Regions from separate parts of the Nocardioides sp. NPDC004968 genome, predicted to be linked through region 1. Evidence: predicted binding sites of a transcription regulator. Region 1 holds the regulator's gene; each other region holds the start of a gene.
What was found. Region 1 encodes LexA, which represses DNA repair genes until DNA is damaged. Its sites were predicted from a motif close to TCGAACANNTGTTCGA; they were not measured.

Region 1 (7,397 bases):
CGGTGTAACTACTAGATGTAGTGGTAACCGTACGCCCGCCCCCACGACGATGCAAGCGAGCGTCGGGTTTACCCGCGTGCCCGGCGTGTCGCCGGTCAAACACCGAAAGATTCCGGTTCAGCGGCGACGGACTGGCCTGGATGAGTAAGAATGACCCCCGTGACAAACATCTCCGGAGGAAATCGCGTCGGGTCGCGGAGAGGCACGCGCCCCAGAAACGGTCCCCGGCCACCTTTCATCTTGCCTGCGATCGCGACACTGGCCTTCCTCGTCATCTGGGGAGTGCTCGTGTGGGTCGCCGTCGGTTTCGGGGCCGACGCACGGGGAGGCGATTCCGGCGCCTGGGCGAAGCTCGCCATCGCGGCGGTCGTTGCAGTCGCCTGCCTCTTCCTGACCTTCACCTTCGCCGGGAAGGCCTGGCGGGCCTTCTCCGGCTCCCCCACCACGCCACCCACCGACGACTACGCCGGAAGCCACTCCAACGCCTACGTCGAGGAGCAGGACTACTCGGCCCCGGCCTACGCCGACCAGGCCTACCCTGAGCAGGCTTACCCGGAGCAGGACTACTACGGCACCGGCTCCTACGGCTACGACGACACCGGCTACGGCCGGCACAGCTCCGACACCGGGAGCCAGCCGCCCTACGGCGACACCTCGAACCGCTCGGCCTACACCGACACCGGCTCCCAGTCGCCGTACGGCTACCCCAGCAGCGATCAGGGCTACGGCAACACCGGCAGCCGGGCCGCCTACGGCGCATCTTCCTACCAGCCGCCGACCAGCCCGCCGCCCACCCCACAGCCCTACTACTCCAGCCCGCCGACACCGACGTCGACGCCGCAGAGCACTCCGGGGTACGGCTCGCAGGGATACGGCACGGACAGCTACCCCACCCAGCAGGCCGGCTCCCCGCAGTATCAGTCCGGCGCCTACCAGACCCCGACCGGCTACGGCCAGACCGGCTCGCGGGCTCGACTGACCCAGGACCCCGCCGCAACCCAGGCGATGCCCTCCCAGCGTCAGCCCCAGGACCCGCCGGTCGAACCGGACGACGAGTGGCCGCCGCGGCACGGCACTCGCAACAAGCAGTGGCCGCCGGCCGAGCCGGACAGTCCCTACCGCGGGCGCCACTGACCCCAACATGCGAGAGTGCTGCAGACGCTTCCCATCGTCTGCAGCACTCTCACTTTTCCCCGGTAGCCGGCCGCCAGGGTTGAAGGAGCAGCCGGACATCTATAGCGGCGCCCTACGGCGCGGTCGGAACGATCAGCGTCTGTCCGGACACGAGCATCGAGGACTCGAGACTGTTGAGCTCCTTGATCCTCTGCTCCATCTCCCGAATCGAGGAGTCGGTGCCGGCGACGGCCTTCGAGGAGATGTCCCAGAGCGTGTCGCCATCGCCGACGACCATCGTGTGGGCGGTGGAGGAGGGACTTTTGTCGGCACCGTTCTCCACGGCGAACGCCACCTTCGCCCCGATCAGCGCGATCCCGAAGAGCACGACGAGCGCGAATGCGAACACGACGACTCGGCCGCGACGAGTGAGCCGCACGCTCGAGCGTCGCACCTCCGGCACCGGACGCGGTGGCTCGGCTACGGGCAGCACATAGACTGTTGCACTCATCTCACGGCCTCCTGATCACCAGTCTCTCGATCACGTGTTCGATCGAGCATATGTTCGAAGGTAGATCACGTGTTCGAACAACGCAAGTAGCGACCCCAAGAATTTTCGAACGCCGACACGCGCCGACCACGAGGTCGAACAAATGTTTGATGTCGTGGTGCCAGAGGGACTAATGTGGTGACATGACCACGCAGAAGACAGGCACCGGATCAGGCGGTTCGAAGAAGAGCCGCGTCCGCGAGCTGCCCGACGGGCCGCCGGACGCGACCGGGCTCACGCCGCGTCAGCAGCGGATCCTCGCTCACCTGCGCGACAGCATCGAGCAGCGCGGCTACCCGCCCAGCATGCGCGAGATCGGCGCCGCGGTCGGGCTGACCAGCACCAGCAGCGTCGCCCACCAGCTCCGCGCGCTGGAGCAGCGTGGTCTGATCCGCAAGGACCCGAAGCGACCGCGCGCCCTCGAGGTCTTCCTCCCGGAGGTCATGGCCCACCGCAAGGCCATGTCCGGCGAGGAGCCCGAGTCGACGATCACCGCCGAGGCCGACATCAACCCCAACCCCGACGCCGCCATGGTCCCCCTGGTCGGGCGGATCGCGGCCGGTGGCCCGATCCTGGCCGAAGAGACCTCGAGCCAGCAGAGCATCGAGGACGTCTTCCCGCTGCCCAAGCAGCTGGTCGGCAACGGCGATCTCTTCCTGCTCTCGGTCTCCGGTGACTCGATGGTCGACGCGGCGATCTGCGACGGCGACTTTGTGGTCGTGCGCCAGCAGCCGACCGCCGAGAACGGCGAGATCGTGGCCGCGCTGATCGACGGCGAGGCCACCGTCAAGACGCTCTCCCGCAAGGACGGCAAGGTCTGGCTGCTGCCGCACAACGCTGCGTACGAGCCGATCGACGGCACCCACGCGACGATCCTCGGCAAGGTGACGGCGGTCCTGCGCAGCCTCTGAGTCCTGCGCCACCTCCCGGAACGAGTCCGGGAACACTGCGTGAAATCCAGCCGCCGGCCCATGACAGGGCCGGCGGCTGCGTCGTTCCCTACAGCGTGACCCAGACGCAGATCGACCGCCGTACCCTCATCGCCGCCGGGCTGGCGACCGCCGCAGGAGCCGGGGCCATCGCTCTCCCCGAGCCCGCCGAGGCGGCAGGCGGCACGCTCAACCACTTCCAGCACGGCGTCGCCTCCGGCGACCCGCTCCCGGACCGCGTGGTCATCTGGACCCGGGTCACGCCGACGGCGGACGCGACTCCCGGGTCCGGGCAGGGCGAAGAGGTCCTGGTCCGCTGGGAGGTCTCGCCCACCGCGGACTTCGGCCGCGTCACCGCGAAGGGATCCCAGCAGACGGGTCCCGACCGCGACCACACCGTGAAGCTCGACGTCACCCGCCTGGCGCCGGAGAGCTGGTACTTCTACCGCTTCACCTACAACGGCCAGACCAGCCGCGTCGGCCGCACCCGCACCGCTCCTGCCGCAGACGCGGCCCCGGAGAACGTACGTTTCGGGGTGGTCTCCTGCTCCAACCTGCAGGCCGGCTGGTTCGCGTCCTACCGCCACCTGGCCGCCCGCGACGACCTGCACGCGATCCTCCACCTGGGCGACTACCTCTACGAGTACGGCCCCGGCGAGTACGGCTACGGCATGGCCAACGAGGACGTCCGGCCGCACGAGCCGGCCCACGAGATGCACACGCTGGCCGACTACCGGATCCGGCACGCGCAGTACAAGCGCGACGTCGACCTCTCCGCCGCCCACGCCCGGCTGCCCTGGATCGTCACCTGGGACGACCACGAGTCGGCCAACGACGCCTGGCTGCTCGGCGCCGAGAACAACGAGCCCGGCGAGTACGACTGGATCGACCGCAAGACCAACGCCAACCAGGCCTACGACGAGTGGATGCCGCTGCGCGTCGATGGCACAGCGACGGTGGAGACCGACGGCCATCTCCACGACCGCATCTACCGGCGGCTGCGTTTCGGCAACCTGCTCGAGCTGAGCATGCTCGACCTGCGCTCCTACCGCTCCCAGCAGGTCGCCCGCACCGACCTCGCCGGCGTCGACGACCCCGACCGCACGATCACCGGCGACGAGCAGCTGGAGTGGCTCAAGGACGGCCTGCTCACCGACGCTCAGTGGAAGATCGTCGGCAACCCGGTGATGATCGCGCCGGTCACCTTGGGTGCGCTCCCGAAGAGCCTGATCACCCCGGTCAACGACGTCACCGGCCTGCTGCCCGACAACGGCATCGCCTACAACGTCGACCAGTGGGACGGCTACACCGCCGACCGCACCGAGCTCTTCGAGCACATCCGCAACAACGCGATCACCGACACCGTCTTCGTCACCGGCGACATCCACTCAGGTTGGGCCTGCGACCTGCCGTACGACTCCGCCGTCTACCCGCTCGGCAAGACCGCCGGCGTCGAGTTCGTCGCCACCTCGGTGTCCTCGAACAACCTCAAGGACATCCTCGGTGCGCCGCGCCGCACGGTCAGCCTGACGGTCGAGAACATCATCAGGACCGCCAACCGCCACGTCCGCTACCTCAACTTCGACGACCACGGCTTCTCCGTCCTCGACGTGACCCGCAACCGCGCCCAGATGGACTGGTACGTCATCGGCGAACGCAAGGACTCCAATACTGCCGCCACCTGGACCAGGTCGTACGCCACCGCAACCGGAAGCAACAGGCTCCATCACGTCACGCAGCCCGTCTAGGCCGTGTCCGCCGGACACAGCGGCACTCTGCGCTTAGACTGCCCAGGTCTGCCTTCCCGAACGTCTGGTATCTCATGCGAAACATTGCCCGCCGGATCAACCGCAAACAACGATCCCTCGTCTTGATCGCAGGCATGGTCGTCGCGACGTTCGTCGCCACCATGCCCGCAACCGGTTCGACGCCGGCGACCTCGGTGAGGACCGGCGGTGACACCAGCGCCGAGCAGCCGGTGACGGAGAAGGCGGCCCGGGAGGCGCTCGCCGCGGCCAAGAAGGTCAAGCGCAACCAGTCGGTGCGCGGCACCCGGCAGGTCGTGCCCGGGCGGCACGTCGCCGGCCGGCCCGACGCGACCATCGCGCTGACCGACCTGTGGAACGCCAAGGATGCCCTGGACGGCTCCAACAAGGCCGCCGCGCGGGAATTGCTCGCCCGCCCGCGCACCGCGGCCCAGACCTGCAGCGACGCGGTCTGCGTCCACTACACGCCGGGCAAGGGCGGCGACCGCGCCTCGACGACGTACGCGACCCAGGTCCGTGACGTGGTCACGAAGGTCCACAACCTCTACGTGCAGGCGGGCTACCGCAAGCCCGCCGCCGACAAGGCGGTCACCCCGGGCAAGGTCGACATCTACCTGGAGAACCTCTACGACGAGGGCTACTACGGCTACTGCGCGCCCGAGACGAAGGTCTCCAAGACCGCCGCGACGGCCTACTGCGTTCTGGACAACGACTACGCCACCAGCGAGTACGGCTCGTACAACACGCCCACCGAGAACCTCCGGGTGACCGCCGCTCACGAATACTTCCACGCCGTCCAGTTCGCCTACGACGCCGGCGAGGACCGCTGGATGATGGAGTCCACCGCGACCTGGGTCGAGGACGAGGTCTACGACAGCATCAACGACAACCGGCAATACCTGGGCTACGGCCAGCTCGAGGACCAGCGCAAGCCGCTGGACAACTCCTACGCCTCCAACCTCGGCATCTACGGCAACTGGATCTTCTTCCGCTACCTCTCCGAGCGCTTCGCCAGGGAGCGGGGTGGCCTGCCAGCCGTGGTCCTCGATATCTGGAACCGAGCCCCGTCGACCTACTCCACCCTCGCCATCCGCCGGGCGCTCGCCGACCGCGGCACCACCCTGAAGACGCAGTACGCCCGCTTCGCCGCCGCCAACCTGGCACCCTCGAAGACCTACAGCGAGGGCGGCGCCTACTACGCGCCGGTCTACGACGGCCGCACCGCGCTGCCCGCCAAGCGACAGACCGTCGACGGCAAGTTCACGCTGAAGCACCTCACCTACGCCTCGCAGCGCCTCGTCCCGAAGAAGGTGGGCAAGGGCTGGAAGCTGCGGGTGAAGGTCGACCTGGCCCGACCCAGCGCCAACGCCGCCGTGGTCAGCATCTTCCGCACCGACGGCACCCGCGGCGTCTACTACCTCAAGCCCAACAGCAAGGGCATTGCCACCAAGACCTTCGAGGGCTTCTCCTCGAAGCGGATCCGCAAGGTCGAGGTCACCTTCGCCAACGCGAGCAGCAACTTCAAGTGTGGCCAGGGCACCGCGTTCTCCTGCCACGGCGTCGCGACCCCTGACAAGGCCACCCATCGCTGGTGGGCGAAGACCTACCGCTGACCCAACCCACGCCGAGTCGGCTCGTCATAACGAGCCGACTCGGCGTGCATTTCGGTCAGGCCGAGGCCATCTCCGAGAGCCGCTTGAGGGCCTTTCGTACAACGTCGGGGTCGGTGGTGGCCCACATCGGCGGCAGGCTGGCCTTGAGGAATCCGCCGTAGCGGGCGGTGGCGAGGCGGGCATCCAGGACGGCCACGACGCCACGGTCGGTGGTGGTGCGGATCAGCCGGCCGGCGCCCTGCGCGAGCAGCAGCGCCGCATGGGTGGCGGCGACCTGCATGAACCCGTTGCCGCCGGCCTTGTCGGCCGCCTGCTGCCGGGCAGACATCAGCGGGTCGTCGGGCCGCGGGAACGGGATCCGGTCGATGATCACGAGCTGGCAGGTGTCGCCGGGGACGTCGAGGCCCTGCCACAGCGACAGCGTGCCGAAGAGCACCGTGTGCGGGTCGGCGACGAACTGCGCGGCGAGTTCGGGCAGCTGTGCGTCGCCCTGGGCCAGCGTGGTCAGGTGAGGCAGCTTCTGGCGCACGACCTCGGCGGCGGCCTCGGCGGCACGACGGGACGAGAAGAGCCCGAGCGTACGTCCGTCGGCGGCGTCGACGAGGTCGACGATCTCGTCGAGGGTCTTGGCGCCCATGCCGTCGCGCCCGGGAGGAGGCAGGTGGCGGGCGACGTAGAGGATCCCCTGCTTGCCGTAGTCGAACGGGCTGCCGACATCTAGGCCGATCCACGGCAGCACGTCATCGGTACGCTGCGCCGCGGCGCCCACCGCGGTGCGCTCCTCCGCCTTGAGCCCGAGGGATCCGGCCACGGGGCCGAAGTCGCCGCCGAGCTTGAGGGTCGCCGAGGCGAAGACGACGGTCTTCTCGGTGAGCAGCTTCTCGCGCATCTGCGCCCAGACCTGGAGCGGCGCGACGCAGAGCCGCGGCGGGATCCGGTCACCGCCCTCGTTGAGCCAGATCACGTCGCGCTCGGAGCCCGCGGCCATCCGCTCGGCGGTGGTGAAGACCTCCTGCAGGCCACCCTTGGCCTGCTGGAAGCCGGGGTCGGCGCCCTCGGAGTCCTTCGGCTTCGGCAGCGCGGAGATCGCGGACCGAGCGGCGTCACGCACCAGCACCAGGGCGTCCGAGACGACCTCGGGCAGCGTGATCAGCCGCCCGGGTGAGGTCTCGTTGATCGCCGCGCGCAACGCGTCGGAGGCGTCGGCGAGGTCATCGGCCTCGGAGCCCTCGATGTGCTTCTGGGCCCGCCGGGCGGCCCGCTCCACCTCGGCCGCGGTCAGCTCGTCGGTCGCCGCCTGGGTCACCCGGGCGACGAGCTCGTGGGCCTCGTCGATCACGACGGCGTCGTACTCCGGGATCATCGGCACACCCTCGATCGCGTCGATCGCGAGCAGGGAGTGGTTGGTGACGATCAGGTGGCTCTT
Region 2 (7,397 bases), on a different contig from region 1:
AGCGGGCGCGTGCGGGGGTCGCTGCGTACGGTCGCCTTCAGGTCGGCGAGGACCATCTTGTCGGCCGGGATCTGGCTGACCTCGGCGACGTAGTCGCGCACGGTGCGGCTCAGGTGCTGGTGACCGACCCGCGCCGGTACGTCGCCACGGTGCACCGCCCGCTCGATCCGGTCGATCTCGGCCAGGTGCTCGGCACGGAGGTCACGAGGCTCGGGCACCCAGGGTGTCTCGATCTCGACGACCTGCCGGCGCTTGCGGGTCAGCAGGATGACCGCGATGTAGTAGAGCGCCATCGCGGCGAGCAGCGCGAGCGCGAGCACCAGCCACCAACCCGAGTGGGCCAGTGGCTGCTGGAACTCCTCAGGGACGCTACCGGCGCGCATGGCGGTGCCTCTGCAGGAGATGGAAGACGGCGCCGATGGCGGTGGCGTCGTCCTGGACGCGCTGGTAGGCGATGCCCAGGCGGTCCAGGGTGCCGCGCAGGCCGTGCTCCTCGGCGGCGGCCAGCTCGGCGTACTGAGCCTGGAGAACCGAGTCGCCGGTCAGCCATCCCGGCAGGGCGGAGACGGTGTCGATGTCGACGGTCGGGGCGCCGCCGGCCACGGCGGTGGTGGGGTCGAGGTCGTCGATGCCGGCGACCAGGACCTCGTGCTGGACGGTGAGGCGGCGCAGGACCGCGGCCATCTCGTCACTGACCGAGTGCTCGTCGGTGACGACGAGCAGGATCGCCCGGCGGCGTACGTTGGTGGCGATGTGGCGCAGGACGGCGACGATGTCGGCCTCGGCGGAGTCGGGGGTGATCGCGTCGTGGGCCTGCCCGAGCGCCCGCTCGAGCGCGACCTCGGTGTCTGCGGACTTGGTGAGCTTCTGGGTCTCCGAGTCGCCGTAGACGACCGCGACCTTGTCGCCGTGGCGTACTCCCAGCCAGCCGACCAGGCCGGCGGTGAAGATCGCCAGCTCGCGCTTGGTCGTGGTGCCGGTCGCCTGGGCCGCCATGCTCCGGCCGGTGGAGATCGCCAGCAGCACCAGATGCTGGCGCTCGGCGGTGAACCGTTTGACCAGCAGGCTCCGGGACCGGGCCGTCGCCTTCCAGTCGATGTCCTTGACGTCGTCGCCGGGGACGTACTCCCTCAGGTCGTGGAAGTCCATGCTGCGCCCGGTCTGGACGCTGGCGTACTCCCCGTCGAGCAGGCCCAGGACCTTGCGGTGGGCATGGATCATCAACCGTGTGCGGATCCTGGGAAGGTACGTCGCCATGTCGGTGCTCGGGTCAGGGGCTCGGGACAGCGCGGACCAGCGCGTCGACCAGCATCTCGGGCTGGACCTTCTCGGCCAGTGCCTCGAAGCTGAGGTGGAGCCGGTGGCGCAGGATGCTGTGGCGCAGCTCGCGAACGTCCTCAGGAGTCACGTAGGAGCGGCCGAGCAGCAGCGCCGCCGCGCGCGAGGCCTGCAGGAACGCGATCGAGGCACGTGGGGACGCGCCGATCTCGACGTAGGAACCCGTCTCCGGCCCGAGGAGCTGGCGGGCGTTGCGGGTCGCCTGGACGAGGGCGACGATGTAGCGCTTGATCGCCGGGTCGACGTAGACGCGCTTGGTCAGCTCCTGGAGCCAGATCACGTCGTCGGGGTCGGCGACCGGGCGGGTCACCTCGTGGTCGGGGCCGAGCGTGCCGGCCTCGATGCGCTCCAGGACGACGAGCTCCTCGGCGTCGCTGGGGTAGTTGACGATCTCCTTGAGCAGGAACCGGTCCATCTGCGCGTGCGGGAGGACGTAGGTGCCCTCCTCCTCGATCGGGTTCTGCGTGGCGAGCACCATGAACGGGCGCGGCAGCGGGTGGATGTGGCCCGCGATGCTCGTCTGGCGCTCCTGCATCGCCTCGAGCATTGCGCTCTGCGTCTTGGCGGACGAGCGGTTGATCTCGTCGAGCAGCACGAAGTTGGCGTGCACCGGGCCGAGCTGGGTCTCGAACTCGTGGTTGCGCTGGTCGTAGACCTGGGTGCCGATGATGTCGCTCGGCAGCAGGTCGGGGGTGCACTGGATCCTGGAGAACTGCGCCTTGACCGTCTGCGACAGCGTCGAGGCGGCCAGCGTCTTGGCCAGCCCGGGCACGCTCTCGAGCAGCACGTGACCCTCGGAGAGGAGCGCGATCAGCAGCGCCGTCCTGAGCCGCTCCTGGCCGACCACACGGCTGCTGAAGGCGGTGCTGACCCGCCCGACGATCTCCTTCGCCCTGGCGATCTCCTCAGCGGACGGCGGGGCGATGGGTGGTGCGGTGGTGGTCAAGGCGGCTCCAGGGGCGTCGGCTGTCGGTCCCATCCTTTCCTACCAGCGTACGGAACGCATGTGGGACCCACCTCGGGACGGTTGAGATCGGCGCTGGGCGGGCTTCTCGGTACGGGAGCGGTACGGGTTCGAGGCGTCCGCGGGACCGGCCACGATGGCCGCAATATTCCCTCAGAAAGGTTCACCGTGCCCCACCTCTTCACCCGGCTGCGAGTCCTGCTCGTGGCCTTCGCCCTCGTTGCCGGCCTCGCCCCGATCGCCGTGGCCGCTGCCACGAAGCCGGCGCCCGCCGAAGCAGCCTCGATCCGGATCGACATCGCGGCGATCCAGTCGGCCACCGACTCCTTGCGGTACCAGCGGAACTACCTCGCCTCACACCGCAGGTGGAAGAGGTGGGCGCCGCGGCTCTCGAGCGTGAGCAGCCAGTTCGACTCGATCGAGGGCCAGCTGATGGGGCGGGCGAGGACCGCCGTGGCGACCTACGAGGCGGCCTTCCTGACTCGCGCGAGAAATCGCAGCTACGTCAGTGCGGTCAGGGTTCTCGACATGTTCATCAGCAGGATGAATGCCGCGATCGACAACTACTACCGCGGCGAAGGGTTCAGCATGCGTCCCTTCGGCTGATCCCGGCTGAACCTAGAAGACGTTGCGGGGGCGGAACTGGACCGAGATCCGGGGGCCGGCGGAGGAGACCTTGGGGATGGCGTGCTCCCAGGTGCGCTGGCAGGAGCCGCCCATGACGACGAGGTCGCCGTGGCCCATCTGGATGCTCATCCCCTTGCCGCCTCCATAGGGACGCAGGGCGAGGCGGCGGGGGTCGCCGACGGAGACGATGGCGACCATCGTGTCGTTGGTGCGGCCCCGGCCGATCTTGTCGCCGTGCCAGGCGACCGAGTCGTGGCCGTCGCGGTAGTAGCAGCAGCCCGCGGTGACGAACGGCTCGCCAAGCTCGGGCAGGTAGTGAGCGGTGAGGCGGCCGCGGGCCTCGGCGAGACGGGGGTGGGGGAGCGGGTCGCCCTGCAGATAGGTGTGCAGGAGCCGAGGCACGTCGACGACGCGGTCGTACATCTGCCGTCGCTCCTCGTGCCACGGGACGTCGCTGACCAGCGCGGCGAAGACGTCGTCGGGATCGGGCAGCCAGCCGCGGGCGATGTCCACCCAGGCTCCGCGGTCCAGATGGATCCGCTCGTAGGTCGTCTCGGTGGTCTCGTCGTCTGTGGGGGCGAAGAGTGTTCCCTGGAAGTCCACCCCGCCACCATACCTCGTGATCGAACATGTGTTCTACTGCTGTACTGATTGTTGGCGGACATTGTTGTTTCGTTGCAGTTGATCTGCCTCATCTCGTTGCAATGTCACAACTTGACTAAACTCGGGACGTACGCGAGGTGTACACCTACGCTCTGGTCATGGTCCGGTCGGTCGAGGGAGAGCGGTCGCTCAAGCACGTCCAGATCCGTGAGTACGTCAGGGAGCTGGTCATCGGCGAAAGCCCTGGTGCCTCCGCGCCCTCCGAGCGCGAGCTGGTCCAGAAGTTCAGCGTCGCCCGGGCCACCGTGCGGCAGGCGCTCGACGCTCTCGTCGCCGACGGTCTGCTGGTTCGGATCCCGGGCCGGGGCACCTTCGTGGCGCGCCCGCCGCGGGCGGCGAGCCCGGTGCTCGGGTTCAGCGAGGAGATGGCTCGCCGGGGGATGCAGGCGTCCTCCGAGACCCTGCTGCTCGGCCGGGAGAAGGCCGGCCCCACCATCGCCCGCGCGCTCAGCATCAAGGAAGGTGCGGCCGTCATCCACTGGCGGCGTCTGCGCCGCGGTGACGGGGTGCCGATCTGCATCGAGGACGTCTACCTCGACGAGGCGATCGTGCCCGGGATGCTCGAGCGCACCGCGCCGACCAGTCTCTACGCCGAGCTGGCCAGTCGACAGATGCGGCCGTCGTGGGTCGACGACACCTTCCGTGCCGATGTGGCCAACATCGAGGAGGCCACGCTGCTCGGCCTCTCGGTCGGCGTCCCCGTGCTCCGCAGGCAGCGGAAGTCGGTCGCGGGGGATCGCTACGTCGAGGTGTGTCGCTCGGTCTACCGTGCCGACCGCTATGCGCTGCACCTGCAGCTCGGTCCGTCCTGATCAGAGGTCGCCGAGCGGCGCGACCACGTCGCCGCTCTCCTCGCAGACCCAGATCGGGTCCGGACCTCCCAGGTCGGGAGTGATGTGGAGCGAGTGCACCGGCGACTCGGGCGGACACGTGGTGCACACCGGCCAGCGGGCCGAGGCCTCGCCGTCGAAGAGGAGGTCCTGGACGTCCTGGGCGACCAGGCCGGCGACGTACGCCTTGCCCTCCGGCCACTGCTCCACCCACCAGCCACGCTCGGTCATCGCGTCCTCGAGAGCGGAGACGGCTGCCGCACCGGCGAGTCCGCGGGCATCGAGGTCATGGAGCACCCTCGCCCGAGCCTCGAACAGCACTGTCGTGTTCATCACGGACCATTCTTGCCGACCGGTCAAGGCTGTGGCCTCAGGATCGACACGGTAAGAATGGCCCGTGATCCTCATCGACCCGCCGAACGTACCCAGTCGCGGCCGGATGTGGTCTCACCTCGCCAGCGACACCTCCTACGAGGAGCTGCACGCCTTCGCGAGCCGGATGGGCATCCCGGCCCGAGGCTTCGACCGGGACCACTACGACGTACCCGCCGAGGTCTACGACGACATGGTCGCCGCGGGTGCCGTCGAGGTCACCTCTCGGGTTCTGGTCTCCGCTCTCCTCGCCGCCGGCCTACGCCGCCGCAAACCCCGTTAGGCGGGTGACTTCTCGCCCGGCGGGAGCGAGGCCTCCGCTGGGGTGGACATCCGTCGCGTGGTGAGCCAGATGGCCGCCGCGATGAGCAGGCCGAGGCCGCCGCCGAGGACGAAGCCGCCCTGCCAGCCGATCAGGTCGATGGCGAACCCGGCGGTGGGGGCGCCGACGGCGCTGCCGAGGGTGATGGCCGAGCCGTGCCAGCCCATCACCTCGCCGCGTACGTTCGAAGGGACGCTGCTGGTGATCGCCTCGAGCGCGGCGGTCAGAGTCGGTGCGCAGAAGAAGCCGCTGAGCAGGAGCAGGACGGTGAAGGAGACCGGGTCCCAGGCGAACGCGGTCAGGACCGTCGTCGCACCCAGCAGGACGAGCATCACCGCGGTGGAGGGGTGGCTGTTGAGGGCGCCGTAGATGAGTGCGCCGAGCAGCGAGCCGAGCGCCCAGATCGCCATGACGAGCCCGAGCAGGGCGGTGCGGTCGAAGTCGCGCATCGCGGCCACGGTGCCGAGGTCCTCGGCGATGAGGATGAGCGAGGCGGTGAAGGTGCCGGCGAGCAGGAGGGTGACCCCCGGGTTCACCCACGAGGGGAGCCCGAAGCGGCGCTTCGGGACAGCGTCGCTCGGGACGGCGTCGCTCGGGACGGTCGGCTCGCCGTCGGTGATCATCGGGTTGAACAGCCACAGCACGACCGCCGCGGCGATCCCGAGCCACTGGATCAGCAGCATCGCCCAGGCGGTGCCGAAATAGCTGGCGCCGAGCACGCCGATCACCGGTCCGACCATGAAGCCCAGCTCGGTCATCATCGCGTCGGCGCTCAGTGCCGCGGTGCGCTGCCCGGGACCGACCGAGCGGATCATCACCTGGCGCACGACCGAGAAGGACGGGACCGTGAAGAGCCCGGCGACGGCGACCAGCGCGAGCAGCGGGAGGTAGCCGACCCAGGGCGCGATCGACCAGGCGATCGGGAGGATTGCCAGCGGCAGCAGGAGCGTACGCCGCAGCCCGAGGCGGTCGAGGAGCCGACCGAGCCAGGGCGCGGAGATCGCCATCGCGATCGCGAGCATCGTCGAGACCAGGCCGGCCTCGGCGTAGGAGCGATCCAGCGGGCCGACCACGTGCAGGGTCACGATGACAGAGGACGCCGGCATCGGGATCCGCAGGAACAGACCCAGCACCAGGATGCGGCGAACGTCGGGGATCCGCCACAGGTCGGCGTACGTCTGGAAGCTCACCGGCAGATTCTGTCACCGGTGAGCGATTCGAACGAATCGTTATCGGTCGGGTGACAGGTATGTGTTCAGGGTCTCCATCTCGGCCGAGATGTTGGCCCGCGCGGCGGCCTCCCAGCTGATCCTCGCGAAGGGTGTCGAGAAGAGCGACTCCTTCTCCAGCAGCCGCTCGAGGACCTGGGCACGACCGACGCGAAACTCCTCGTCGGTGAGGTGCTGGTACTCCTCGCGGACGGTCGCGGCGTACTCCGCATAGCGCTCCGTCGGCGCCGCCAGGATCGCCAGGTCGGCATCGGAGAGCACCCGGCCGCTGCGGTCCTCGGCGGTGGGGTCGTGGGTCTCGGTCAGCCGCACCAGCCGGGCGACCTCCGCCACCGTGTCGGCATCCACGTAGGCGCCCAGTGCGTCCTCGGCCCAGGTGGCCGAGCGCTCCTCGGCGTCCCGCTCCCCGTCGTAGACGGAGTCGTGGAAGAACGCCGCCAGGGTGACCGTCAGCGGATCGAAGTGCTCTCCCTCCGCCCGCAGCTCTTCGATCCGGTCCAGCACCTCGGTGAGGTGCCGGCGGTCGTGATAGCGGCGGGTCGGGTCGTCGTACGCTGCCAGGACGTCATCGAGAAGGTCGGTCGCCTCTGGCAGCGGCCAATGTTGCGGGAGCTCCATGAGCCAGAACGCTAGCGTCAGGCGTGGTAGGCGCGCACCCACCGGGTGTGCGGGTTGGCTGTGATCTTCTCCAGCGTCGTCGCAGGTACGTCGGTCACGTCGGTGACCACGAAGCCGGTCTCACCGGCGGTGGCGAGGTACTGACCGGTCACGTTGACCCCCTCGGCGGCGAGCAGCGCATTGAGGTCGGCGAGCACACCCGGGACGCTGTCGTGCAGCAGCGCGAGACGCGCTCCCTCGGCCAGCGGCGGCGGCTGGACGGCAGGCAGGTTGACGCCCAGCGCGGTCGACCCGGAGCGGATGAAGTCGCGCAGCTTGCTGGAGACGAACCAGCCGATCTCCTCCTGGGCCTCCTGCGTCGAGCCGCCGACGTGCGGGGTCAGGATGACGTTGTCGAGACCCTGCAGCGGGCTCTCGAAGGCGTCGCCCTGGGC
Region 3 (7,397 bases), on a different contig from region 1:
GCCGACCGTGATCACCACGTCGTGGAGCAGCGCGACGACGGCCGCGACCGACATCTTCCACTCCCTGAAGTAGATCCAGATGAACAGGACCACGCCGACGAGGAAGATGCCCAGCGCGAGGGCCGCCTTGGAGGCGACCCGCTGGCCCCAGCTGGGGCCGATGCCGGTGCGGCTGACGTCGTCCTCGGCCACGTCGGCGGTCTTGGTGATCGCCTCCATGATCGAGTCGTCGGCCTCGGAGTTGTCGGAGATCGCCTTGGTCTCGATGACGATCGACTTGGGGCCGGCCGTGCGCACCGTGGCGCCGTCGGCGGCTTCGACGGCCGTGTCACCGACCGCCGCGCGCAGGTCGTCGGCCAGCTCCTGGTCGGCCTGCGCGACGGTCACGGTGTAGCGCGTGCCGCCGGTGAAGTCGATGCCGAGGTTGATGCCCTGGAGCGAGACGCCGAGGACGACGGCGACGAGCACGACCGCGGAGACGGCGTACCAGAGCATCCGGCGACCGACGAAGTCGAAGGACTTCTCGCCGGTGTAGAGCTCCTTGCCGAGCCGCGAGATGGAGAACTTGCTCATCAGGCCTTGCCTCCGACCAGAGTGGTGCCCTTGGGCGTGGTGCCCTTGGGGGCGTCGACGGTGCCGATAGCGCGCTGGTCCATGCCGGAGAGCACGTGGCCCTTGTTGAAGAAGCCCCAGCCGGCCATCAGCTTGGTCATCGGGTGGGTGAACCAGAAGAACACCAGGACGTCGATGATGGTGGTCAGGCCGAGCATGAAGGCGAAGCCCTTGACCTCGTTGGTCGCGAAGACATAGAGCACGAACGCGGCCAGGAACGAGACACCGTCGGAGGCCAGACACGTGTTTCGGGCGCGCGGCCAGGCCGTGTCGACGGCCACCCGCATCGAGCGGCCCTCACGCATGTCGTCACGCATCCTCTCGTAGAGGATGATGAAGGAGTCGGCGGTGATGCCGATACCGACGATCAGACCGGCCACGCCCGGAAGGTCCAGGGTGACGCCGGCGGTCTCGCTGAGCAGCAGGATCATCCCGTACGTCATCGCCCCTGCCACAACCAGCGAGCCGATCACCACGATGCTCATCGCGCGGTAGTAGAGGATCGAGAAGATCACCACGAGGATCAGGCCGACGAGGCCGGCCCAGAGTCCGGCGGTGAGCTGGTTGCCGGCCAGGGTCGGGCCGATGACCCGGGTCTGGATGCCGTCCTCGGGGAAGTCGAGCGGCAGCGAGCCGTACTTCAGGTTGTTGGCCAGCGCGGCGGCGGACTCCTGAGTGAAGTCGCCGCTGATCTGGGCGCCTCCGCTGATCCGCGAGTCGGCGGTCGGGGCCGAGATCACCTTGGCGTCCAGGACGATCGCGAACTGCTCGCCGGTGCCGGCGATGGCGCCGGTGGTGTCGGCGAAGACCTTGTTGCCCTCGGACTTGAAGTCCAGGGTCACCACGTAGTTGGCCTGCTGCTGCGGGATGCCGTAGGAGGCCTCGCTGATCTCGGTGCCCTCGATGACGGCAGGCGTCAGCAGGTAGGGGACGCCGTCCTCGTCACAGGTCAGCAGCGGCTTTCCGGGGATGTCCTCGGCCGGCTCGGCGCCGGGAGCGGGGCAGGTGAAGGAGTTGTAGGCGGTCGCCCACTCCTGCGGCACCTTGCGCATGAACTCGACCGCGTCGTCGACCTTGACGACCTCGTTCTCGTTCTGCTTCTCGGGCTCGGCGCCAGCCGAGGCCGACGGGCTGGCGCTCGGGTCGGCGCTCTCGGAGGCCTTCTCGGACGACTTCTCGGAAGCGCTCGCGGTCTCGGAGGCGGTGGCGGTCTCGCCACCGAACGCCGCGCGCGGCGAGGTGCCCGGCACGGTGCCGGCCGAGGGGTCCTCGACCATCGAGCCGCTGGGGTCCGCCGCGCCGCAGGGCTTCTGCGGGCTGCAGGCGACCAGACGGAAGCGGAGCTTCGCGGTCTGGCGGACGCGCTCGGCGGTCTCCTGCTGCACCTTGCCGGTGCCGGGGATGGAGACCTTGATGACGTCGTTGCCCTCGGTGGTCACTCGGCCGCCGGTGATGCCGGAGCCGTTGACGCGCTGGTCGATGATCGACTTGGCCTCGTCGAGGCTCTCCCTCGGGACCGATCCGCCCTCGGAGTTCTCCGCGGTCATCGAGATCTCGGTGCCGCCGCGCAGGTCGAGGCCCAACTCGGGCTTCCAGGTGCCGGCGAACGCGATGCCGCCGAACATGATCGCAATGGCCAAGAAGAGCAGTGCGAGTGTCCGGCCGGGGCGCGCTGTCTTGCGTGCCATGTGTTGGTCAGTCCTTCTTGTCGAGGTCCACGATGACGTTCTCGGCGCCCTCAGGGGTCTCGTCGGCCTTGGCCTCGACCTCGGGCTCCTCGGCGGTGTTCTCGTCGATCTCCTCGGCAGGCGCCTCGGTGACCTTCTGGGCCACGGCCTGACGCACGACCTGGATGACGACGCCGTCGGCGATCTCGACCTTGATGTTCGTCGTGGTCTCCTCGACCTCCGTCACCGTGCCGAAGAATCCGGCGGTCAGCATCACCCGGTCACCCGGCTGGAGGTTGAGCTGGAGCTCACGAGCCTGCTTCGCACGCTTCTGCTGCGGCCTGATCAACAGGAAGTAGAACAGGACGATGATGACGATAAAAGGAAGGAATTCCACGGGGGTTCGGCTCCGACAGTCTGAGTGGTCACCGGCAGGCGCACGGCGACGTGCAAGTCTAACCAGGCACCTGGTTGAGACTGTGAATCAGGCCTCATCCCAGAGCGTTTCCTTGGACCAGGCCGCAGCCTCGGCGTTGGCCGGTACCGGCAGCCCGAGGTGCTCCCATGCGGCCGGGGTCGCGACCCTGCCACGCGGCGTACGCGCCAGGAAGCCGGACCGCACCAGGAACGGCTCGGCCACTTCCTCGACCGTCTCGCGCTCCTCCCCCACCGCGACGGCGAGGGTGGAGATGCCGACCGGGCCGCCACCGAACCTCCGGCACAGGGCGTCGAGGACGGCCAGGTCGAGGCGGTCCAGGCCGAGCGGGTCGACCTCGTAGAGATCGAGCGCCTTCTCGGCGATCTGCTGGGTGACCGTGCCGTCGGCCTTGACCTGGGCATAGTCGCGTACGCGGCGCAGCAGCCGGTTGGCGATCCGCGGAGTGCCGCGGGAGCGGCCGGCGATCTCGGAGGCGCCGTCGTCCTTGAGGGTGACGTCGAGCAGGCCCGCGGATCGGCGCACGATCAGCTCGAGGTCGGCCGGGTCGTAGAGCTCGAGGTGGCCGGTGAAGCCGAACCTGTCCCGGAGCGGGCCGGGAAGAAGGCCGGCCCGCGTGGTCGCGCCGACCAGCGTGAACGGCGGTAGGTCGATCGGGATCGCGGTCGCGCCCGGGCCCTTGCCGATGATCACGTCGACCCGGAAGTCCTCCATCGCCAGGTAGAGCATCTCCTCGGCGGGGCGGCTCATCCGGTGGATCTCGTCGACGAAGAGAACCTCGCCCTCGTTGAGCCCGCTCAGGATCGCGGCCAGGTCGCCGGCGTGGGTGATCGCCGGACCGCTCGTGATCCGAAGCGGCGCCGACATCTCGGCCGCGATGATCATCGCGAGGGTGGTCTTGCCGAGGCCTGGCGGCCCGGAGAGGAGTACGTGGTCGGGGGCTCGCTCACGCTGCCGCGCCGCCTCCAGGACGAGGCCGAGCTGCTCGCGGACGCGCTGCTGGCCGATCAGCTCGTCGAGGGTCTTCGGGCGCAGCGCGGCCTCGACGGCACGGTCGTCGCCGTCGGCCTCGGCGATGGTGAGCGACGAGAAGTAGTCTTCCTCGGCCCGGTCGAGATCGTCCTCGTGCATAGGTCCTTATGCCTTCGAAAGGGTGCGCAGGGCCGCCCGGAGCAGCAACGAGATGTTGGCCTGGTCGCCGGCCTCGGGCTCGATCGCGGTCACCGCCTTGTCGGCGTCCCGGGCGTTGTAGCCCAGGCCGACGAGGGCCTCGGTGACCTGGTCGCGCCACGGCGCCGCTGCGGTGGCGCGCGCCGGGACGGAGGCGGTGCCGGTCGGTGCGCCGATCCTGTCCTTGAGCTCCAGGATGATCCGCTGGGCGCCCTTCTGGCCGATGCCCGGAACCTTGGTGAGGGTCTTGGCGTCCTCGCCCGCGATGGCCAGACGGATGCCGTCGGGCGAGAGGACGGCGAGCATCGCCTGGGCGAGCTTCGGGCCGACACCGGAGGCGGTCTGGAGGAGCTCGAAGAGAGTGCGCTCGTCGGTGTCGGTGAACCCGAAGAGGGTCAGCGAGTCCTCGCGCACGACCAGGCTGGTCGGCAGGTGAGCCTCCTCGCCGGTCCGGAGCGTGGCCAGCGTGTTGGGCGTGCAGAGCAGCTCGATCCCGATGCCGCCGACCTCGACGACGGCGGTGGAGAGACTGACTGCGGCGACCTTGCCGCGCACAGACGCGATCATCGGCGTACCTTCCCTGCCGCGGCCACCGCGGCTTCGATGCGATTCTGGGCGCCTCCGCGCCACTGGTGGGTGATGGCCAGCGCGAGCGCGTCGGCGGCATCGGCAGGCTTCGGCGGGGTCGGGAGCCGCAGGATGCGGGTCACCATGGCGGTCACCTGCTGCTTGTCGGCCCGGCCGTTGCCGGAGACAGCGGCCTTGACCTCAGAGGGCGTGTGCAGGGCTACCGGCAGTCCGCGCCGGGCGGCGCAGACCATGGCGAGGCCGCTGGCCTGGGCCGTACCCATGATCGTGGAGACGTTCGAGCGCGCGAAGATCCGCTCGATCGCGACCGCGTCGGGCCGGTGCTCCTCGATCCAGGCGTCGATGCCCTTCTCGATGCTCACCAGCCGCTCCCAGACCGGAAGATCGGAGGACGTACGGATCACTCCGACGTCCACCATCGACAGCGGCCGACCGAGCGACCCGTCGACCACGCCCATCCCGCACCGGGTCAGGCCCGGGTCGATCCCAAGCACCCGCATCAGCACCTCCATCGAACGTCTGTTCGTAGCGTACCGGCATCGCTGGTCGAGCCGCCGGAGCCCCTGGGCGGAGGCGTGTCGAGCGTTGTATCGAGCTTGTCGAGATGACCAACACGGTCCTCTGTCCGCTCGACAGAACCGTGTTGGTCTCGACACGGATTCGCTCGTTCCTCACGAATCCGGCTCGACCAGCGAGCCGCTCAGGCGTCGACGGTCTCCATGACCTCGTCGGGGATGTCGGCGTTGGAGAAGACGTTCTGTACGTCGTCGAGGTCGTCGACGGCGTCGATGAGCTTGAAGACCTTCCCGGCGGCCGAGGCGTCGGCGACCGGGATGTCCATGCTCGCGACGAACTGGACCTCGGCGGAGTCGTAGTCGATGCCGGCGTCCTGCAGCGCGGTGCGGACCGCGACGACGTCGGACGGGTCGGAGACGATCTCGAAGGACTCACCGAGGTCGTTGACGTCCTCGGCACCCGCGTCGAGGGTGGCCTCGAGGAGGTCGTCCTCGGTGATCGTGTTGCCCTCCTGCGCCTTGGCCACGACGACGACGCCCTTGCGGTCGAAGAGTCGCGAGACCGAGCCCGGGTCGGCCATGGTGCCGCCGTTGCGGGTGACCGCGGTGCGCACCTCCATGGCCGCCCGGTTGCGGTTGTCGGTCAGACACTCGATGAGGAGCGCGACGCCCTGGGGGCCGTAGACCTCGTACATGATCGTGTCGTAGCTGACCCCGCCGCCGTCGAGCCCACCACCGCGCTTGACCGCGCGGTCGATGTTGTCGTTGGGGACCGACTGCTTCTTGGCCTTCTGGATCGCGTCGAAGAGGGTCGGGTTGCCCGTCGGATCGGGGCCGCCGGTCTTGGCCGCGATCTCGATCGTCTTGATGAGCTTGGCGAAGAGCTTGCCGCGCTTGGCGTCGATCGCCGCCTTCTTGTGCTTCGTCGTTGCCCACTTGGAGTGGCCGCTCATCTGGAAACCGTCCTTTGCCCCGCGTCGTCGCTGATGCTTGTCGTGCCACCACCGGAAGACGTCACAGGGCAGCAGGCCTCCATTCTAACTACGTGCCGTACGTCACCGTCAGCAGCAGGTGTCGACGAAGAGCTGATGCAGCCGGTCGTCGGCGTTGACCTCGGGATGGAACGAGGTCGCCATGAGCTGGTCCTGGCGTACGGCGACGGGGTGCTCCCCCACGCTCGCCAGCACCTCCACGCCCGGGCCGATCTGCTCGACCCAGGGCGCCCGGATGAAGACGCCGTGGACCGTGTCGTCCAGCCCGGTGACAACGAGGTCGGTCTCGAACGACTCCGTCTGCCGCCCGAACGCGTTGCGCCGGACGGTGATGTCGAGCCCGCCGATGGTCTCCTGGCCCTGGGCCGCGTCGAGCAGCCGGTCGGCCAGGAGCACCATGCCGGCGCAGGTGCCGAGCGCCGGCATCCCGCCCCGGACCCGCTCCCGAAGCGGGTCGAGCAGCTCGAACGTACGCGCCAGGCGCCACATCGTCGTCGACTCACCGCCGGGGATGACGAGCGCGTCGCACGCGTCGAGCTCCTCCCGGCGGCGTACGGATGTGTGTTTCATCCCCAGGCGGTCGAGAGCGGCGAGGTGCTCGCGGACGTCGCCCTGGAGGGCGAGTACGCCGACGGTGGTCACCAGCCGCGCTCCGCGAACTGGATCGACCTGGCGGGCTCGTCCACGTTGATGCCGACCATCGCCTCGCCGAGGCCGCGGGAGACCTTGGCGACGACGTCGGGGTCGTCGTGGAAGGTGGTCGCCTTGACGATCGCCTCGGCGCGCTGGGCCGGGTTGCCGGACTTGAAGATGCCGGAGCCGACGAAGACACCCTCGGCGCCGAGCTGCATCATCATCGCGGCGTCGGCGGGGGTCGCGATGCCGCCGGCGGTGAACAGGACGACCGGGAGCTTGCCGTTCTCGGCGACCTCCTTGACCAGCTCGTAGGGAGCCTGGAGCTCCTTGGCGGCCACGTAGAGCTCGTCCTCGGCGAGGGCGCCGAGACGGCGGATCTCGCGGCGGATCGTACGCATGTGGGTGACCGCGTTGGACACGTCGCCGGTGCCGGCCTCGCCCTTGGAGCGGATCATCGCCGCGCCCTCGGTGATGCGGCGCAGGGCCTCGCCGAGGTTGGTCGCGCCGCACACGAACGGCACGGTGAAGGCCCACTTGTCGATGTGGTTCTCGTAGTCGGCCGGGGTAAGCACCTCGGACTCGTCGATGTAGTCCACCCCGAGGCTCTGCAGCACCTGGGCCTCGGCGAAGTGGCCGATCCGGGCCTTGGCCATGACCGGGATGGAGACGGCCTCGATGATGCCGTCGATCATGTCGGGGTCGGACATGCGGCTCACGCCGCCCTGGGCGCGGATATCGGCGGGGACGCGCTCGAGCGCCATCACCGCCACCGCCCCGGCGT
Region 4 (7,397 bases), on a different contig from region 1:
TGACGCTCGTCGATGTCGCCGGGGCTGTACTTCCAGTGCTTCGTCGGGTCCTCGAGGCGGGCCAGGAGCCGCTTCTTCTGCTCCTTCGGCGAGATGTGCAGCATGCACTTGAGGATGACGGTGTTGTCGTCAGCCAGCCGCTTCTCGAAGTCGTTGATCGCGCCGTAGCGTCGCTCGATCTCCTCGGGGGCGGCGAGCCCGCGGACCCGGCCGATCAGCACGTCCTCGTAGTGGGAGCGGTCGAAGACCCCGAGGTAGCCGGGCTCCGGCACCGCCCTCTCGATCCGCCACAGGAAGTCCTGGGCCCGCTCCTCCTCGGTCGGCGCCTTGAAGCTGGTGATCTTCACGCCGACGGGGTCGACCAGCCCGACGGTGTGCTTGAGCACGCCACCCTTCCCGGACGTGTCCATCCCCTGCAGGATGAGCAGCACCCGCCTGGGGTCGTCGCTCTCCTTGGAGGCGAACAGCTTGGTCTGCAGCTCGATCAGCGTCGGACCGAGCTCGGCGAGCACCTGCTTGCCGGTCTCCTTGTCGACGCCGACGCCCGGCGCGGAGTTGGTGTCGTACTTCCGTAGGTCCACCGGTCCGGCCGGTAGCCGCAGCTCGTCAAGAAGGCTCATGGGTCGACGATAGGCCCGCAAGAGGAGCCACCGGGGCGGGTCAGCCGAGAACGCGCCGCAGATCCAGCGAACAGCCGACCATCGTGGTCGTCGATCCGTCGGGCTGGGGCTCATCGAACCAAGTGCCCTGCTCGAAGCCGACCTTGGCGAGCATCCGCAGCGAGGCGGCATTGCGGTGGTCGGGGGCCGCGAAGCAGGCCGTCGCACCGGGATAGCGGCGCGGGATCGAGGTGAGCCACACCCAGGCCATCCGCGGCCCGATCCCACGGCCCACGAAGGCAGGCTCCCCGATCGCGTAGTCGAAGCCGATCGCGTCCGGGTCGGGGGTGAGCAACGCATAGTCCGGCTCGTCGCTGATCCGGTAGTCCTGGCAGAAGCCGATCGAGCGCCCGTTGACCTCGATCACCCAGAACGTCACCGGCGTCTTGCCGTCGATGTCGGGCCCGTAGTTCTCCGTCACCCACTCGGGCGTCGGCTCGCCGTCGACGGCATACCAGTGGTGCACGTGCTCCGCGTTGAGCCAACGGATCAGGTGAGGCAGGTCTCCGCGGGTCATCGGCCGCAGCGCCACCACCGGCATCGGGTCGGAGGAGAACTCCTTCACCTCACCGGAGAGGTCGACCGCGTACGCAGGCCGCCCGGCGATCCTCGTCGCCGCCGCTGCCCAGCTCTCCCCCGGGCGCGTCACTCCGCCGAGACGGTGTGTCCCGGTGTGGACCGCAACCGGCGTGAACATGCACCCAGGTTAACCGCGTGGGGTCAGTGGGCCTGGCCACCGCGGCGGTCGACGAGCGGCGGCTGGGAGGACCACGGGAAGTCGATCCAGCGGTCGGTCTTCTTGTAGACGTAGTCGGCGTTGATCACCGTCCACGGCTTCTCGAAGATCACCGCCGTGCGGGCCTCGGCCACGTGGCCCTCGCAGAAGTCGTGGACGATCTCCAGGGTCTTGCCGGTGTCGGCGACGTCGTCGGCGATGAGCACCTTCATCCCGGTCAGGTCGACGGCCGCGGGGGTCGGCGGGAGCATGATCGGGACGTCGAGACGCTCGTTGACGCCGGTGTAGAACTCCACGTTGATCGCGGACAGGTTCTTCACGTCGAGGGCGTAGCCCAGACCCATCCCGAGGGCGAGGCCGCCACGGGCGATGGAGAGCACGATGTCGGGTTCGTAGCCGCTGTCGACGACCTTCTGGGCGATGTCGCGCACCGCGGTGCCGAAGAGGTCGTAGGTCAGGATCTCGCGCTCTTGCTGCTCACTCACAGATCGGATTCTGACACGAGACCGCCGGCGCCATCGTCATCGGCCAGAGCGAGCTCCTCGCGAACGATGCCGTAGGCCACACCGGCGCCGTATCCCTTGCGGGCGAGCATCCCCACCAGACGCCGGGTCTTGGTCTGGTCGTCGAAGCGCCCCAGGGAGCGCAGCTTGCGCCGGACCATCCGCCGGCCGGCCTCACGCTCGTCGTCGGGGTCGATCTCGTCGAGCGCATCGCGGGCCACGTCGTCGTCGATGCCCTTGCGGCGCAGCTCTTGGGCCAGGGCTCGTCGGGCCAGGCCCTTTCCGGGCTGCCGGCTGGCGATCCAGGCCCTGGCGAAGGCCTCGTCGTCGATCAGGCCGACCTCTTCGAAGCGGTCCAGCAGCCGCGTCGCCAGGGCTGCGGGGACCTCCTTCTTCTCCAGCTTGTCGGCGAGCTCCTTGCGGCTGCGCGCCTGACCGGTCAGGGCGTCGAGGAGGATCTTGCGGGCGATCGCCTCGTGGTCGGGCTCGGGGTCGTTCTTGGGGTCCGCGGGGTCTGCGGGGCGAGGCTGCTTTCGGCGGGAACGTGTTGGTTTCGACACGTCGTCGCTCCTTCGTCGCGACGACGGCTCAACCGACGGGGCAGCAGGCTCGACCAACGGTGGTTGTTGCTTCCCCGCCCAGGCTTCGACGCCGAGGCTCACGTCGCCGAGCCAGTCGGGCGCGGGCCGTTCGTCCACCCAGGGATCCTGGGTGGACGAACGGTCAGGCCTTGACGAAGCCACGAGTCAGCCGGTGCCTATGGACCTAGAAGTCCTCGACGCCGGCGGGCTCGGCCACGGGCGCCTCGCCGTCGGCCGGGGCGTCGACCGTCGGCACGACCCCGAGCTTCTCCAGGATCCGCTTCTCCAGCTCGTTGGCCAGGTCGGGGTTGTCCTTGAGGAAGTTGCGGGAGTTCTCCTTGCCCTGGCCGAGCTGATCGCCCTCGTAGGTGTACCAAGCGCCGGCCTTGCGCACCAGGCCCGCCTCGACCCCGACGTCGATCAGGCCGCCCTCGCGGGAGATGCCCTTCCCGTACATGATGTCGAACTCCGCCTGCTTGAACGGCGGGGCCACCTTGTTCTTCACGACCTTGACGCGGGTGCGGTTGCCGACCATGTCGGTGCCGTCCTTGAGCGTCTCGATCCGGCGCACGTCGAGTCGCACCGAGGAGTAGAACTTCAGTGCGCGACCACCGGTCGTGGTCTCGGGCGAGCCGAACATCACGCCGATCTTCTCGCGCAGCTGGTTGATGAAGATCGCGGTCGTGCCGGAGTTGTTGAGCGCACCGGTCATCTTTCGCAGCGCCTGGCTCATCAGTCGAGCCTGCAGACCGACGTGGCTGTCGCCCATCTCGCCCTCGATCTCGGCCCGCGGCACCAGCGCCGCGACGGAGTCGATGACGATCAGGTCGAGCGCGCCCGAGCGGATCAGCATGTCGGCGATCTCCAGGGCCTGCTCACCCGAGTCGGGCTGGGAGACCAGCAGGGCGTCGGTGTCGACGCCGAGGTTCTTCGCGTATTCCGGGTCGAGCGCGTGCTCGGCGTCGATGAAGGCCACGATGCCGCCGGCGCGCTGCGCGCTGGCGACCGCGTGGAGGGCCACCGTCGTCTTACCCGAGGACTCCGGACCGTAGATCTCCACGACCCGCCCGCGGGGCAGACCGCCCAGACCCAGCGCCACGTCGAGCGCGATCGAGCCGGTCGGGATCACTTCCAGCGGAGCCCGGGTCTCATCGCCCAGCCGCATGACCGAGCCCTTGCCGAACTGCCTCTCGATGTTGGCGAGAGCGGCGTCCAATGCCTTCTCGCGATCACCTGCCGCCATGTTCTTTCCTTCCTGAGGGGCAGACTTCTTCCCCTTGCCTGCCGCTTGTCCACGTGTCTTCGTCGTCATCAAGGCAGACGCTAGACGGGACCACCGACAGTTTTGAACGGGACCCTCTGGCACGGTGTTTCACGACCCTGTTTTTGCCTGGCCGATAGCACGAACCACGCTCCACCTACTACCACACACTAGCCCGAACAAGCGTTCGATGTGAACACCTGTTCGGGCGTGTCGGAAGCGGTGGCCTCAGCGGATCGTCATGCCGAGAAGCGTTCCTCGGCCCGGCGAGCCACCTCTTCCAACGTGAGATCCTCCAGGTGGGTGAGGAAGACCCAGACATGGCCGTACGGGTCCCTGAGAATGGCCGTGCGATCACCGTGGAACTGGTCGGCCGGCGCCTGCAGCAACTCCGCGCCTGCCACCGTCGCACGCTCCACCAGCGCGTCGACGTCGTCCACGAAGACATGCAGCCCCACCGTGGTGCTGCCGACAGTGGTCGGCGCGCCGAAGAGCGGACCCTCGGCATCGCCGAGCATGATCGCGGACCCGTGGATCTTGACCTCGGCGTGAACGATCCGCCCACCCGGGCCTTCGATACGGAACAGTTCCTCGGCGCCGAACGCGCGGGCGTAGAAGTCGATCGCTCCGGCGGCGCCGTCGATCATGATGTGGGCGACGACGGCATTGCGGTACGTCTCCGGGATGGCGGTGGCAGTCATACGGGCATGTCTCCTCAGGCGGTTGCTCGGATGTTCACGAACCTAGGAGCTCAACTGAACTTGAGGTCAAGGGTGAACCGAGGCCCGCCTCAGTGGCCCTGCATCTCGACCTGTTCGGCGGGGGCCGAGCCGCCACCCATCTCGTCGGCGACGGCGACCGACAGGCCACCGAGCATGAAGGCGATGATCACTGCGGCCAGGGCACCGCTGGAGAAGGACGGGATGAAGCGGCGTACGCCCTCCTGGACCGGCTCCGCGCCGTGGTACTGGTGGGTGAGCGCATGCCCCTTGCCCCGCTGGAGCAGGTATCGGTTGACCGGGAAGGCCGCCACGAAGGCCACCGAGAGGGCGATCATCATCCCGATCCAGAACACGACGTTGACCAGCCCGGCCTCCATGGCCCCGGGGATGAGCGCCATGACCAGGTTGTCGACCAGCTCCATCGTCGCGATCGAGAGGGTGTCGGCGGCGAGCACGACGCTGAACGCCGCACCGACGGCCAGGCCCGACTTGAGCAGCGGCAGGGTCGAGAGGGCGTAGCCGAAGGCGAACGCGAGCGTGACGGCCAGGGCGATCGTCCACCCCGTGCTGAGGCCGATCGCGGTGCCGATCATCAGTCCGGCGATCTCACCGATCGCACAGCCGGTGAGGCAGTGCAGCGTGGCGCTGGCCGCCATCGCGTTCACCCCGCCCCCGTGCGCACCATGCGCGTCATGAGCCGAGTGGTCGCCATGGCCCTCGTGACCCTCGTGCATCGCGTGCTGATGTCCGGCGTGCACGTGCTCGTCATGCGACGTCATGTCGCTCCCCTTGATCGATCGTTCGGTGTACCTACCCCTCATTCATACCCCATGGGGGTATGTGATCGCAAGCGAAGTCCGGCCAGATAGCCCACTTTGTCCAACCGCGAAGGACTCCTTAGGGTGTGCGGTGTGTGGACGGCAGCGCGACGACGACAGCGCACGACCCGTGCGGTCGCGCGCGCCGGTCTGCTGGCAGCGGTCGTGGTCACGGTCGCCGGTCTGCTGGCCATGCATGGGCTTAGCCTCCACGGCACCGACTCCGATGGTGAGCACGGCGCGCTGAGCCTGCCCGCCGCCCACGTCGAGCACACGCACGCGCTCGAACACTTCGGCCATGGCGCGGCCGAGGACGCCGGACACCCGGGCGACGCCGGGCACACGGCGATGATGCTGTGCGCGGCGTTCCTGCTCGCCGCCGGCGCGCTGCTCCTGAGCGGGCTGTGGCGGCGTACTCCTGCCTGGTGGTTCTCGCGGGCCCGCGGCTGGTCCCGGACCCCCGGATTCGCGCCCTTGCTCACCTATCCGGCGACCGGCCCGCCCTCCGTCTGGGCCTACTCCGTCATCAGGTGCTGAGCGGCCCTGACCCCACCCGCGACCCGGGCCACGCCCGCGGTCCGCAGGTGGGTCAGCGATGCCCGTAATCAGCACTTGACAAGGAGAAACAACAGATGCGTACGCAACGTCCCCTCTTCCGCGCGACCTGGGCGGCAGCCGGCCTGGCCGTGCTGCTCACCCTGTCCGCCTGTGGCGGCAGCGAGGAGGCCGCGGCTCCTCAGAAGCTCTCGGAGACCGAGAACAACAAGGCCGATGTCGCCTTCGCGACCGACATGATCCAGCACCACGCCCAGGCCCTGTCGATGGTCGACCTGACCATGGACCGCGACCTCGAGCCCGAGGTTCAGGAGCTGGCGGATTCGATCCGGGCGGCCCAGAGCCCCGAGATCGAGACCATGTCCGGCTGGCTCCAGGAGTGGGGCGAGGAGGTGCCGTCGACGATGCGTGATCACGTCAACGGCGGCCACGAGGGCCACGGCGACGACGAGGACGAGGACAGCAGCATGTCCGACTCGATGGAGGGCATGGAGGACGACATGCCGGGGATGATGTCGGGCGAGGACATGGACGCCCTCGAGAACGCCTCCGACGCCGAGTTCAGCGACATGTGGCTGAAGATGATGATCGAGCACCACGAAGGCGCGATCAAGATGGCCGAGACCGAGCAGGACGAGGGCGAGTTCAAGCCCGCCGTCGACCTGGCCGGGACGATCATCGAGTCGCAGTCGACCGAGATCGACACCATGGAGAAGCTCCTCGGCTGAGGATGCCTCACGGGCAGGGCCGCCCAGCGGCCCTGCCCCCTTCAGGCCGACCGACGGGCCACGTACGCAGCCCCGAACAGCACCGTGACCAGCAGGATCGTGCCGAGCGCGAGCGCCGGATATCCGGCCAGGTCGACGACGACGCCCGACACCGCGCCGGCGGCGGCAGCGGCGACGCCCATGATCAGGTCGGCGGTGCCCTGCACGTCGGCACGCACCTCGAGCGGAGTGTGGTCCGCGACCGACGTGGCCGCGGCGATCGTGGCCAGCGACCAGCCGAGGCCGAGCAGGAAGAGCCCGACGAAGATCCGCCCCGAGCTGCCCTCCGGCGCCGCGGCGCACAGGACCAGGGACACCAGGAGCACCCCGCCGCCGAGCGCCATCACGTCGGCCCGGCCGACGCGGTCGGCGAGCCAGCCGGCGACCGGCGCGAAGGCGAACATGCCCAGGACGTGCCCGCTGATCACCAGCCCGATGACCTCCAGGCCGGCGCCGCCGTGCTCCATGTGGAGCGGCGTCATCACCATCACCGCCACCATCGTGGCGTGGGCCGCGGCCTGCCCGACGACCGCCGCCTCCAGCGCGGGGCGCTCTCGGATCACCGCGATCGCCCGACGCCAGCTCGTTCCCTTGGCCTTCTCCGTGACCGGAGCACTCTCCCGGGCGACCAGCAGCGGGTCAGGTCGCAGGAAGACCCCGACCACCAGCGCGGCGGCCAGCATCGCCATCGACCCGATCGCGAACGGCCCGGTGAGCACCGGGATCCCGACGGAGTCGGAGAAGATCTCGGCGACGCCGGTCAGGTTCGGGCCGATCACCGCACCGAACGTCGTG

Region 2: ABZU72_RS23675 (alpha-ketoglutarate-dependent dioxygenase AlkB) is a predicted target of LexA. The motif match lies at 3,553-3,568, and genes of this name have one in related genera.
Region 3: ruvC (crossover junction endodeoxyribonuclease RuvC) is a predicted target of LexA. The motif match lies at 4,985-5,000, and genes of this name have one in related genera.
Region 4: recA (recombinase RecA) is a predicted target of LexA. The motif match lies at 3,916-3,931, and genes of this name have one in related genera.

Annotation. Positions count from the first base shown of each region.
Region 1 is NZ_JBEXJF010000016.1:83,650-91,046, forward strand. It holds gene ABZU72_RS16615 (hypothetical protein) at 241-1,134, shown strand; gene ABZU72_RS16620 (LysM peptidoglycan-binding domain-containing protein) at 1,247-1,624, opposite strand; gene lexA (transcriptional repressor LexA) at 1,807-2,574, shown strand; gene ABZU72_RS16630 (alkaline phosphatase D family protein) at 2,670-4,340, shown strand; gene ABZU72_RS16635 (MXAN_6640 family putative metalloprotease) at 4,463-5,971, shown strand; gene ABZU72_RS16640 (ATP-dependent DNA helicase) at 6,027-7,397, opposite strand, start outside.
Region 2 is NZ_JBEXJF010000036.1:28,417-35,813, reverse strand. It holds gene ABZU72_RS23695 (hypothetical protein) at 1-383, opposite strand, end outside; gene ABZU72_RS23690 (DUF58 domain-containing protein) at 370-1,221, opposite strand; gene ABZU72_RS23685 (MoxR family ATPase) at 1,271-2,284, opposite strand; gene ABZU72_RS23680 (hypothetical protein) at 2,471-2,908, shown strand; gene ABZU72_RS23675 (alpha-ketoglutarate-dependent dioxygenase AlkB) at 2,921-3,532, opposite strand; gene ABZU72_RS23670 (GntR family transcriptional regulator) at 3,691-4,404, shown strand; gene ABZU72_RS23665 (hypothetical protein) at 4,405-4,755, opposite strand; gene ABZU72_RS23660 (DUF4031 domain-containing protein) at 4,820-5,077, shown strand; gene ABZU72_RS23655 (MFS transporter) at 5,074-6,306, opposite strand; gene ABZU72_RS23650 (hypothetical protein) at 6,346-6,963, opposite strand; gene serA (phosphoglycerate dehydrogenase) at 6,981-7,397, opposite strand, start outside.
Region 3 is NZ_JBEXJF010000019.1:21,545-28,941, forward strand. It holds gene secF (protein translocase subunit SecF) at 1-573, opposite strand, end outside; gene secD (protein translocase subunit SecD) at 573-2,300, opposite strand; gene yajC (preprotein translocase subunit YajC) at 2,308-2,676, opposite strand; gene ruvB (Holliday junction branch migration DNA helicase RuvB) at 2,764-3,846, opposite strand; gene ruvA (Holliday junction branch migration protein RuvA) at 3,853-4,452, opposite strand; gene ruvC (crossover junction endodeoxyribonuclease RuvC) at 4,449-4,973, opposite strand; gene ABZU72_RS17795 (YebC/PmpR family DNA-binding transcriptional regulator) at 5,174-5,941, opposite strand; gene pdxT (pyridoxal 5'-phosphate synthase glutaminase subunit PdxT) at 6,050-6,622, opposite strand; gene pdxS (pyridoxal 5'-phosphate synthase lyase subunit PdxS) at 6,619-7,397, opposite strand, start outside.
Region 4 is NZ_JBEXJF010000031.1:50,880-58,276, reverse strand. It holds gene ABZU72_RS22360 (PPK2 family polyphosphate kinase) at 1-620, opposite strand, end outside; gene ABZU72_RS22355 (GNAT family N-acetyltransferase) at 661-1,356, opposite strand; gene ABZU72_RS22350 (phosphoribosyltransferase) at 1,380-1,880, opposite strand; gene ABZU72_RS22345 (regulatory protein RecX) at 1,877-2,458, opposite strand; gene recA (recombinase RecA) at 2,664-3,722, opposite strand; gene ABZU72_RS22335 (VOC family protein) at 3,980-4,441, opposite strand; gene ABZU72_RS22330 (DUF4396 domain-containing protein) at 4,531-5,241, opposite strand; gene ABZU72_RS22325 (DUF6153 family protein) at 5,374-5,817, shown strand; gene ABZU72_RS22320 (DUF305 domain-containing protein) at 5,913-6,563, shown strand; gene ABZU72_RS22315 (MFS transporter) at 6,605-7,397, opposite strand, start outside.